DNA from 2 places in the Microbacterium sp. P2_F9 genome. Region 2 is predicted to be linked to the other one. Evidence: predicted binding sites of a transcription regulator. Region 2 holds the regulator's gene; the other holds the start of a gene.

Region 1 (4,209 bases), on a different contig from region 2:
TCGTCGTGGACTCCCGCGTGGCGAGAGATCTCACGCCGTCGGCTCGGGGGCTGCTGAACGCTCAGGAGCTCACTTGGTTCGACGAGCACATGCGGGGCGGATTCCGCCACGTTCTGATCGCGACCTCGCTCCCGCTCCTCCTGCCGCTGGGTCTGCACCACGTCGAGGCATGGGACGAGGCCATCTCGCAGGGCGCGTGGGGCCGACCGGCAGCGTGGGTCGGGGAACGGCTGCGGCAGGCCGTCGACCTGGAACACTGGGCGGCGTTCCAGAACAGCTTCCAGAGCGTTGCCGGGATCGCGACGGAGCTGGCCGACGGCGACCGCGGCCCGTCGCCGTTGACGGTGACCTTCCTGTCCGGTGACGTGCACTTCTCCTACCTTGCCGAGGTTGAGCGCCACGATGGCAGCCGCATCGTGCAGGCCGTCTGCTCACCCATGCGAAACCCCCTGCCTCGCTTCATGCGCTGGTTCTCGGTGGTGATGTCGTATGGCGCGGCAACGCCATTGGGGGCGGCCGCCGCGCAATCTGCAAAGGTTCCCGACCCACCGTTCCGCTGGAAGACAGTCAAGGGTCCCTGGTTCGACAACAATCTGGCGCTGCTGCAGGACGGGCCGGATGGACTCACCATGACGTGGCACACGGGTGTGGTCGAGCACGGAGACGAGCTGCACCCCCGTCTCGAGGAGGTGGCATCCATCACGGTGCCCGCGAAGAGAGACGCCAACCTGTCGTCCTGAGCGGCTGCTCGTAACCAACGCACGAGCGGGTCGCTTAGCGGGGCCACCCGACGTCGGACGGGTCGGGCATGGCCCCAAGACTCAGAAGGGTGCGACGGGTTCGGCGCCGGCGATCGGGTCGACGGTGAAGACGGGGACTTTCCGTTCCGGGTAGACGACGTATCGTCGCCCGGTCGGGGAGGTCCATTCGATGGCGCCGCCGCTGTCGGGGATCTGGCGGATCGCCCAGTTACCGTGGTGGCGGACGGTGTGGTGGCCCTGGCAGAGCGGGCAGTGGTTCTCGAGGCAGGTGTGGCCGCCGTCTTGCCAGGCGACATCGGGAGGCGGGCATCCCGCAGCCTGGTGCCATGCACCGGTCGGCCCGCCATTTCACGAGCCTGCGCAACGGGGCCGGGGGTGGGTATTGGTCGCGGCCGACGGAGAGCACCATCCCGGTCTCCGGGTGGGTGAGCACCCGCATCCAGGACGCGTCCCCACCGCACAACTCCCGGGCGACCGAGACCGGGATCGGCCCGATCCCCTCCACCACGGGCAGATCGGAGGCCAGTGCGGCCTCATCGCTGAGGAGGGCCAGCACCGGGGCGGTGACCACCGCCGTGGCCCGGATGCCGCGCGACTCGGGGGGCAGGGCATCGGTGAACCCGTCGATGAGGAGGTCGCAGATCACGTCGGTGCGGATCTGATCGAGGGTGCGGGTCTCGCCGTCGCGGCCAAAGATGGTTTTGGCGATCGCGGTGGCCCGCTCTTTGATCGCATGCAACTCCACGATGGGCGCATGCACCAGCAGATCGCCCATCCCATCGACGCAGGGTTCAAGCGCGACGTGTCGGCTCTCTGCGGCGGCGGCCCAGCGTTCCTCGATCGTCGGGGCTTGCGCCTTCTCGATCAGGGCGCGCAGTCCACGCCGGAACGTGCCGACCGGCTCCGCCTCGGCCAGCACCAGCGCCCTCGCTGCTACGGCGTCGCGGAGCTCGGGCATCAGTTCATCCACGGCGTCGGCCAGGATCTCGGCGTGCTTGAGCGTGATCCGCCCGCCCGCCAATGACTCCAGGACGGCCGGGTACCGGTGCACGAACGCGGCCGCGAGCGTGATCATCCGGCCGGCCGCGTACTCCGTCACCCGCAGCGCCGTCGCCAGCTCCAGCCGGATCCCGCGCTCGACGACCTCGCCGACACCCAACCCGGCACGCTCGGCCACGGCAAGGAGTTCCCGGCGCATCACGTCTACCCGCCGCAACTTCTGCGCGGCGAACACCGCCTCCATCGTCGCGATCTCGAGCACCCCGTCCAGCGCATCCGGGGCCGCTGCTCCATCGACGTCGCCCGGCCACGCATCCTGACCCTCAGGCTCGGGGTAAAGCTCCGGATCGAACATGAACTTAGAGTAGAACATACCTCCGACACTGGACCGGCCCGCCCGCGAGGGCTCGGAGCGTTTCGCGTGCTCCGCTCGCTCAACGATTGATCATCAGATGGCGGATGGAGACTCTGTCCCACCGGATCCGTCACGCAGCGCGCCGGCGCGTCGAGCGGAGTGGATGACGAGTGACAGCCCGCCGAAGACCGTCGCGCCGCCGAAGATCATCGCGCTCACGCCGACGCCCCAGGATGATTCGACCGTGGTCGCGAACGACAGGATCGCGGCTTGGGCGAGCACGAGAAGCACCAGGGCGCTGCCGACATTCACCACGCGGATGCTTCGCACGAGAGGCTGCTTCGAGCGCCGCATCCGAATCGCAGCTGTGATCGCGAACCCGAGCTCTACGAACGCGATCAGCGCGAGGATCTCCGCGACGAGGGGCTCGAACGCCACTGACACCGTGGTCCCCAGCAGAAGCGGCAGACAGAGTCCGACATAGAGTGCTGCCGATGCCGTGAGGACGATCCCGATCTTCGTGGCCGCCCGATACTGCTCGACCGCCGACGGGGCAGGCAGGTGCTCCGACGACCGCGCTCGCCGATAGCTGTGCACGGCGAGCGCCTTCGCGAGACCCACGCCCAGGGAGAAGAGGACGTTGGCGAGCAGGAAGAGATTCGGCTCGACCAGGAACAGCACGAGCTTGGCTGCCGCGAACAGCAGGTTGAACAAGGCGGAGATGCCGGCGTAGAAGAACGATCGCTCGTCCATCGTCGCCAGCCACCACGGCGTCCGCTTGCCGCTGCCTGCCGGCGTGATCGTGGGCCCGGTCATAGCCTCATCTTGGCCGGTCGAGCCCAGACGGCCAACAAACCCTGAGCGCTGCCGTGTCAGCTGTCGAGCGCAGCCAGGATCTCCGCCGTGGTCGCCACCTGCGCCATCATCGGGAAGATGCGCTGGATGCTGTTCTCGTGCGTCTCCGCGCGAAGGTCTGTCACGGCATCCGATGCGATCACAAGCTCGTATCCGAGGTCGTGCGCCTCGCGGGCCGTCGACTCGACGCCGATGCTCGTCGCGACGCCGGTCAGCACGAGACGCGTGATGCCACGGTCGCGCAGCAGCGTGTCGAGGCCGGTCCCGGAGAAGACGCTCCACGCGGGCCGGGTGACCCGGAGGTCGTCGGGCTGCACGGCGAGCACCTCGAGCGGCTCGCGGAAGCCGTCCGGCTCCGGCCGCGACGGCTGCCCGTCGGCACCAGGACGGCTCAGCGCGAACGTCGCGATCACGACGGGAAGCCCGTGACCGCGGAACGCCGCCGTCAGCTCGCTCGCACGCTCCGCGACGGCGTCGACGGGGCTGAAGAACGGGTTGCCCGCGGTCCCGTGCTGGAGGTCGACGACGACCAGCGCGGTATCGGTGAGCGGTGTGGTCAACGTCATGTTGTGCTCCTGGCTTGTGGGTGGTGGCACGATCAGCGACCGGGAAGGGGGACGCGTCCGGTCGCGACCGCGGCGACGCTGCCACCATCGACCAGCAGATCGGTGCCGGTGATGAAGCTCGCCTGCGGTCCGACGAGGAAGGTGACGGCATCCGCGATGTCGCTGGGGGTGCCGATGCGGCCGGTGCCGGAGTTGTCGACCATGGCGCGCATGAACGCACCCGACGGGCTGCCCAACTCCAGGCGTCCCATCGCGGTGGAGATCACACCGGGGCTGATGCTGTTGATCCGGGCTCCGCGAGCGCCCCAGGCGGCGGCGGCATCCTGCACCTGGATCCGATTCGCCTGCTTGGCGAGTCCGTAGGCGATGCCCGCGTGGCCGAGTGCCTCGGGAGCGAAGAACGGCAGGTCCAGCAGGCCCTCGGGCGTGGCGGTGCGGATGAGGTGCGCCTGCTCCGAGGTGAACGGCGGGGTGATGTGACCCGACGAACTCGAGATCACGACGCCGGCGGCACCGGGCGCGACGACAGCGGCGAACGCCTCCAGCACAAGGGCAACCCCGAGCAGGTCGACCTTGAGCACAGCCTCGATCGGGGCCTGCGTCGGCGACACGCCAGCGGTGTGCACGACCTGGGTGATCGAGCCCAGTGCATCGGCCTGCCGGGCCAGCGCCT
Region 2 (4,209 bases):
GTGCGACCAGCTCATCCGGTCGCTTCTGCAGCAGTTCGAGCAGCCACGCGACGACGAACGCGACGATGATGACGAGGAAGACATCCCCTGTCGACAGCGGACGCAGTGCGAAGAGCCAGAGCACGGCGAGCACGGCGATGACGACGCGGATGAGCACTCGGTAGCGCGCGAGCGCGATCCCGAACGCTCCCGTGTTCAGCCCGCGCGCCGCGAACCAGCGGCGTGCCGACGAGTTGACTCCCCGGATGAAGCTGCGCGAGCGGGCTGCCGCGGACGAGCGGCCCATGAACCACCCGAGGACTCCGATGAAGACACCCAGCAGTGCGATGATCGCCGCGGTCTGGTGCATCGAACCGATCAGCTGGCTGTAGATGACGTCGAGCCCGGCCACCGATAGATCGAGCTGCACGGCGATTTGGCCCATCACCGGGTATCCGGCCGCGAACCCGAGTGCCAGCGCGCCACCGCCGATCAGGAAGCCGACACCGGTTCCGATGATGGCGACGCTCCGTCGGCGGGCGATGAGGATGCCGAGCGCGAAGAGGGCGAGTGTGATGATCGGGAGCCAGTATCCGAGCGTGGAGGCGATCGCGTAGGTCGTGCGAATCGCGAGGAGCGTCTCACCCGTGCCGATGATGACGACCTTGTCGACCGCTGGGATCATCTGGGCCACCCCGACACCACGGTCTTCGAGGTTCTGCTTGACGCGTTCCACGATCGCGCCGAGCTGGATGCCGACGCCGTCGTCGGTCATGACGACGATCCCGCCGCCGTCCGATGTCGCAGCGGCGGTGAGGGCGCGGTGCGCGGCACGCGTCGTCGTCGCCCAGACATCGGCGAAGGCATCCGACTCGATGACCCGCGTGACTGTCGTGTTCACGAGATTCTCGAGACCGTCGGCTGCGGGGGCCTTCAGCAGATCGAGTGCCTGGGCGGCACGCGGCGGCAGGCCGAGGTCGGCGATGCCGTCGAAGACGTTCGACGTCAGCTCGCTGAAGTCGACCTGGGCCGTGATGGCGTCCATCGTCTCGTCGATGATCATGCCTTGGACGGCGGGGTCCTCGGCGAGGGGCGCGAGAGTGCTGACGAACGCATCCTCGTCGACGAGCTGCACGCGTGCCCACGCGCTCACGATCGCGATGGGAACCAGGAGCGTGGCGATCACGATGATCAGCGCCGAGACGAAGGCGCGCCAGCGGCCGGGTTCTCGCTGCCGCTTCGCCGCTGCTGGCGGGATGGGCGTCGTCGGCGCGGTGACGTCGCGGAGCGCGGTGTTCTCCGCCTCGAGCCGTGCCAGCTGTTCGCGGAGTTCGTCGATCTCGGTTGCGGCCACGACGGCCCCCTCTCGTCTGGCGCACCCCCGCGCCTTCGGCCATTCTGCCGGTCGTTGCAGTCCGAGTGCCATGCCGCGCGGGGAATCATCGCCCGTCATGGGCGAGAATTCACCGATCAGACGGCTCTGAGGACCGCGACGATCTTGCCGAGGACGACCGCGTCGTCGCCGAGGATCGGTTCGAAGGCGGAGTTGCGGGGGAGCAGCCAGGTGTGCCCGTCGCGCCTCCGGAAGGTCTTCACCGTGGCTTCGCCGTCGAGCATCGCAGCGACGATGTCGCCGTTCTCGGCGGTGGGCTGCGATCGGACGACCACCCAGTCGCCATCGCAGATCGCCGCGTCGATCATGGACTCGCCGACGATCTTCAACATGAACAGATCGCCCTTGCCGACCAGCTGACGGGGCAGCGGGAAGATCTCCTCGACCTGCTGGTCGGCCGTGATGGGGACGCCGGCGGCGATCCGCCCGACGAGGGGCACCATGGCGGCGTCGCCGACCACAGGACCGGAGTCGGCGGGATTCTCGGTGGCGCTTCCCGGGAGATCGATGAGCACCTCCATCGCGCGGGTCTTGCCCGGGTCGCGGCGCAGATAGCCGCTGAGCTCGAGCTGATTCAGCTGGTGGGTCACGCTCGAGAGGGACTTGAGGCCGACCGCGTCGCCGATCTCGCGCATGCTCGGCGGATAGCCGTGCCGGGCGATCGATCGCTGGATCACCTCCAGGATGGCGAGCTGCTTGTCGCTCAGGCTCTTGCGTCGCCGGGTCTGCGGCTTCTCGCGGCCGGTTGCCTCGGTCATCGTCCCAGCTCCTGTCTCGCGCCCCTGAGGTGCATCGTTCTTCGAATGTCGGAGGTCCCTGATGGGCTGTTCCTGTCGAAACCGTATCCGGTCAGGCAGGTGGAGCGAAGCAGACTCGCCGCGTTTCGTGTTCGAGGAACTGCTGTGTTCCACCGCACTTGACAGGATATTGCATCGAAGATAACTTCGGAAGAGAGATTCGCATCCGGCGCTCCCGGCCGAGTTCCGGATGCGAACCTCTCCCCACTCTCAGGAGGACCTCATGACCGCCATCGGATTCTCGGGCGCTGCGACACACCGCATCTCCGCCGTCGGTGCGACCGCTGTGGGCGGCACGCGACTTCGTCTCACGACACGCGGTCGCCGCGTGCTGGCGACCATGGCGGCGTTCCCCGCGGTGGTGGCACTGAGCATCGCGGTGATCAGCGGCGGGGCGGCACTCGCGTCGCGCGATGCCGGGGCTCCGGCGGGCTCCTTCACGACGATCACGGTCGCCGCGGGCGACTCGCTCTGGTCGATCGCCGAAGAGGTCGCGCCGACTGCTGACCCGCGCGATGTCGTGGATGCCATCGTCCGGCTGAACGCTCTCGAGGGCGTCACAGTGGCGGCAGGACAGCGCATCGCCATTCCCGCCGAGTACGCGCCCGCCCACTGATCCCGTCGCCTCTACGATGGGAGGGGTGAGCCTCGATCGACTGCCCCTTCGTGACGATCTGCGTGGTATGACGCCTTATGGCGCACCGCAGGCGCCGCTCCCCGTCGCACTCAACGTCAACGAGAACACGCATCCTGTCCCGCAGGAAGTGGCCGACGACATCCTCGACTCGATCGCACTGGCGCTGCGCGACATCAATCGCTACCCCGACCGTGAGTTCACCGCTCTCCGCGAAGGCTTCGCGGAGTACCTGGGGCATGGCCTCACGGCGGATCAGCTCTGGGCGGCGAACGGATCCAACGAGGTCCTGCAGCATGTCCTGCAGGCTTTCGCCGGTCCTGGCCGCACCGCCTTCGGGTTCGCGCCGACGTACTCGATGTACCCGCTGCTGGCCCGCGCCACCGGCGCATCATGGATCGCGGGGGAGCGCCGGCACGATTTCACCGTCGACGCCGAGAGCGCGGCAGCCCAGGTCGAACAGGCCGCACCCGATGTGGTCTTCCTGTGCGCGCCGAACAACCCGACCGGCACGCCCATGACGCTCGACGTCATCGAGGCGGTCTATGACGCCACCCAGGGGATCGTGGTGGTCGACGAGGCGTACCAGGAGTTCGCCCCGCGCGACGAGCGGTCCGCCCTCACGCTGCTGCCCGGCCGCGAGCGGCTCGTGGTTTCGCGGACGATGAGCAAGGCCTTCGCGTTCGCGGGTGCCCGCGTGGGCTACCTCGCCGCCGATCCCGCGGTCGTGGACGCGCTTCGCCTCGTGCGGCTGCCGTACCACTTGAGTGCGCTGACCCAGGCTGCGGCGACGGCGGCCCTGCGCCACGCGCAGACGATGCTGCGGATGGTCGACGAGATCGTCGCGCAGCGCGACCGCACGTCCGCGACGCTCGAGGCGCTCGGCTACGAACCGCACGAGTCGTGGACGAACTTCGTCCTCTTCGGCGGCGTCGACGATCCTGCCGCCACCTGGCAGGCCCTCTACGACCGTGGCGTGCTCATCCGGGATGTCGGCATCGCGCGCCATCTTCGCGTGACCGCCGGGACCGAGGACGAGACGACGGCGTTCCTGGAGGCGCTGGCCTCGATAGACTCGGCGGCATGACCGGACGCACCGCTTCACTGCGCCGCGCGACGAGCGAATCGACCGTCGAGCTCGAAGTCAACCTCGACGGCACCGGCCGAAGCCACATCGACACGACAGTCCCGTTCTTCGACCACCTGCTGACCGCGTTCGCGAAGCACTCGCTCACCGACCTCACCGTGCGTGCGTCGGGCGACACGGAGATCGACGCGCACCACACCGTCGAAGACGTCGCGATCGTGCTCGGTCAGAGCATCCGCGAGGCGCTTGGTGACAAGACCGGCATCTCGCGCTACGGCGACGCGCTCGTGCCCCTCGACGAGGCCCTCGCCCAGGCGGT

The links. The regulator LexA, encoded in region 2, represses DNA repair genes until DNA is damaged. The targets are predictions, from matches to a motif close to TCGAACANNTGTTCGA.
Region 1: AC1DVT_RS02190 (DUF222 domain-containing protein) is a predicted target of LexA. The motif match lies at 2,126-2,141, and genes of this name have one in related genera.

The regions. Positions count from the first base shown of each region.
Region 1 is NZ_JBFUFC010000011.1:4,122-8,330, forward strand. Features, by position in the region: gene AC1DVT_RS02185 (alkaline phosphatase D family protein) at 1-740, shown strand, start outside; gene AC1DVT_RS02190 (DUF222 domain-containing protein) at 970-2,022, opposite strand; gene AC1DVT_RS02195 (hypothetical protein) at 2,209-2,931, opposite strand; gene AC1DVT_RS02200 (isochorismatase family protein) at 2,988-3,536, opposite strand; gene AC1DVT_RS02205 (SDR family oxidoreductase) at 3,569-4,209, opposite strand, start outside.
Region 2 is NZ_JBFUFC010000067.1:13,600-17,808, reverse strand. Features, by position in the region: partial or broken gene AC1DVT_RS09165 (hypothetical protein) at 1-1,333, opposite strand, end outside; gene lexA (transcriptional repressor LexA) at 1,450-2,130, opposite strand; gene AC1DVT_RS09155 (LysM peptidoglycan-binding domain-containing protein) at 2,393-2,785, shown strand; gene AC1DVT_RS09150 (histidinol-phosphate transaminase) at 2,802-3,890, shown strand; gene hisB (imidazoleglycerol-phosphate dehydratase HisB) at 3,887-4,209, shown strand, end outside.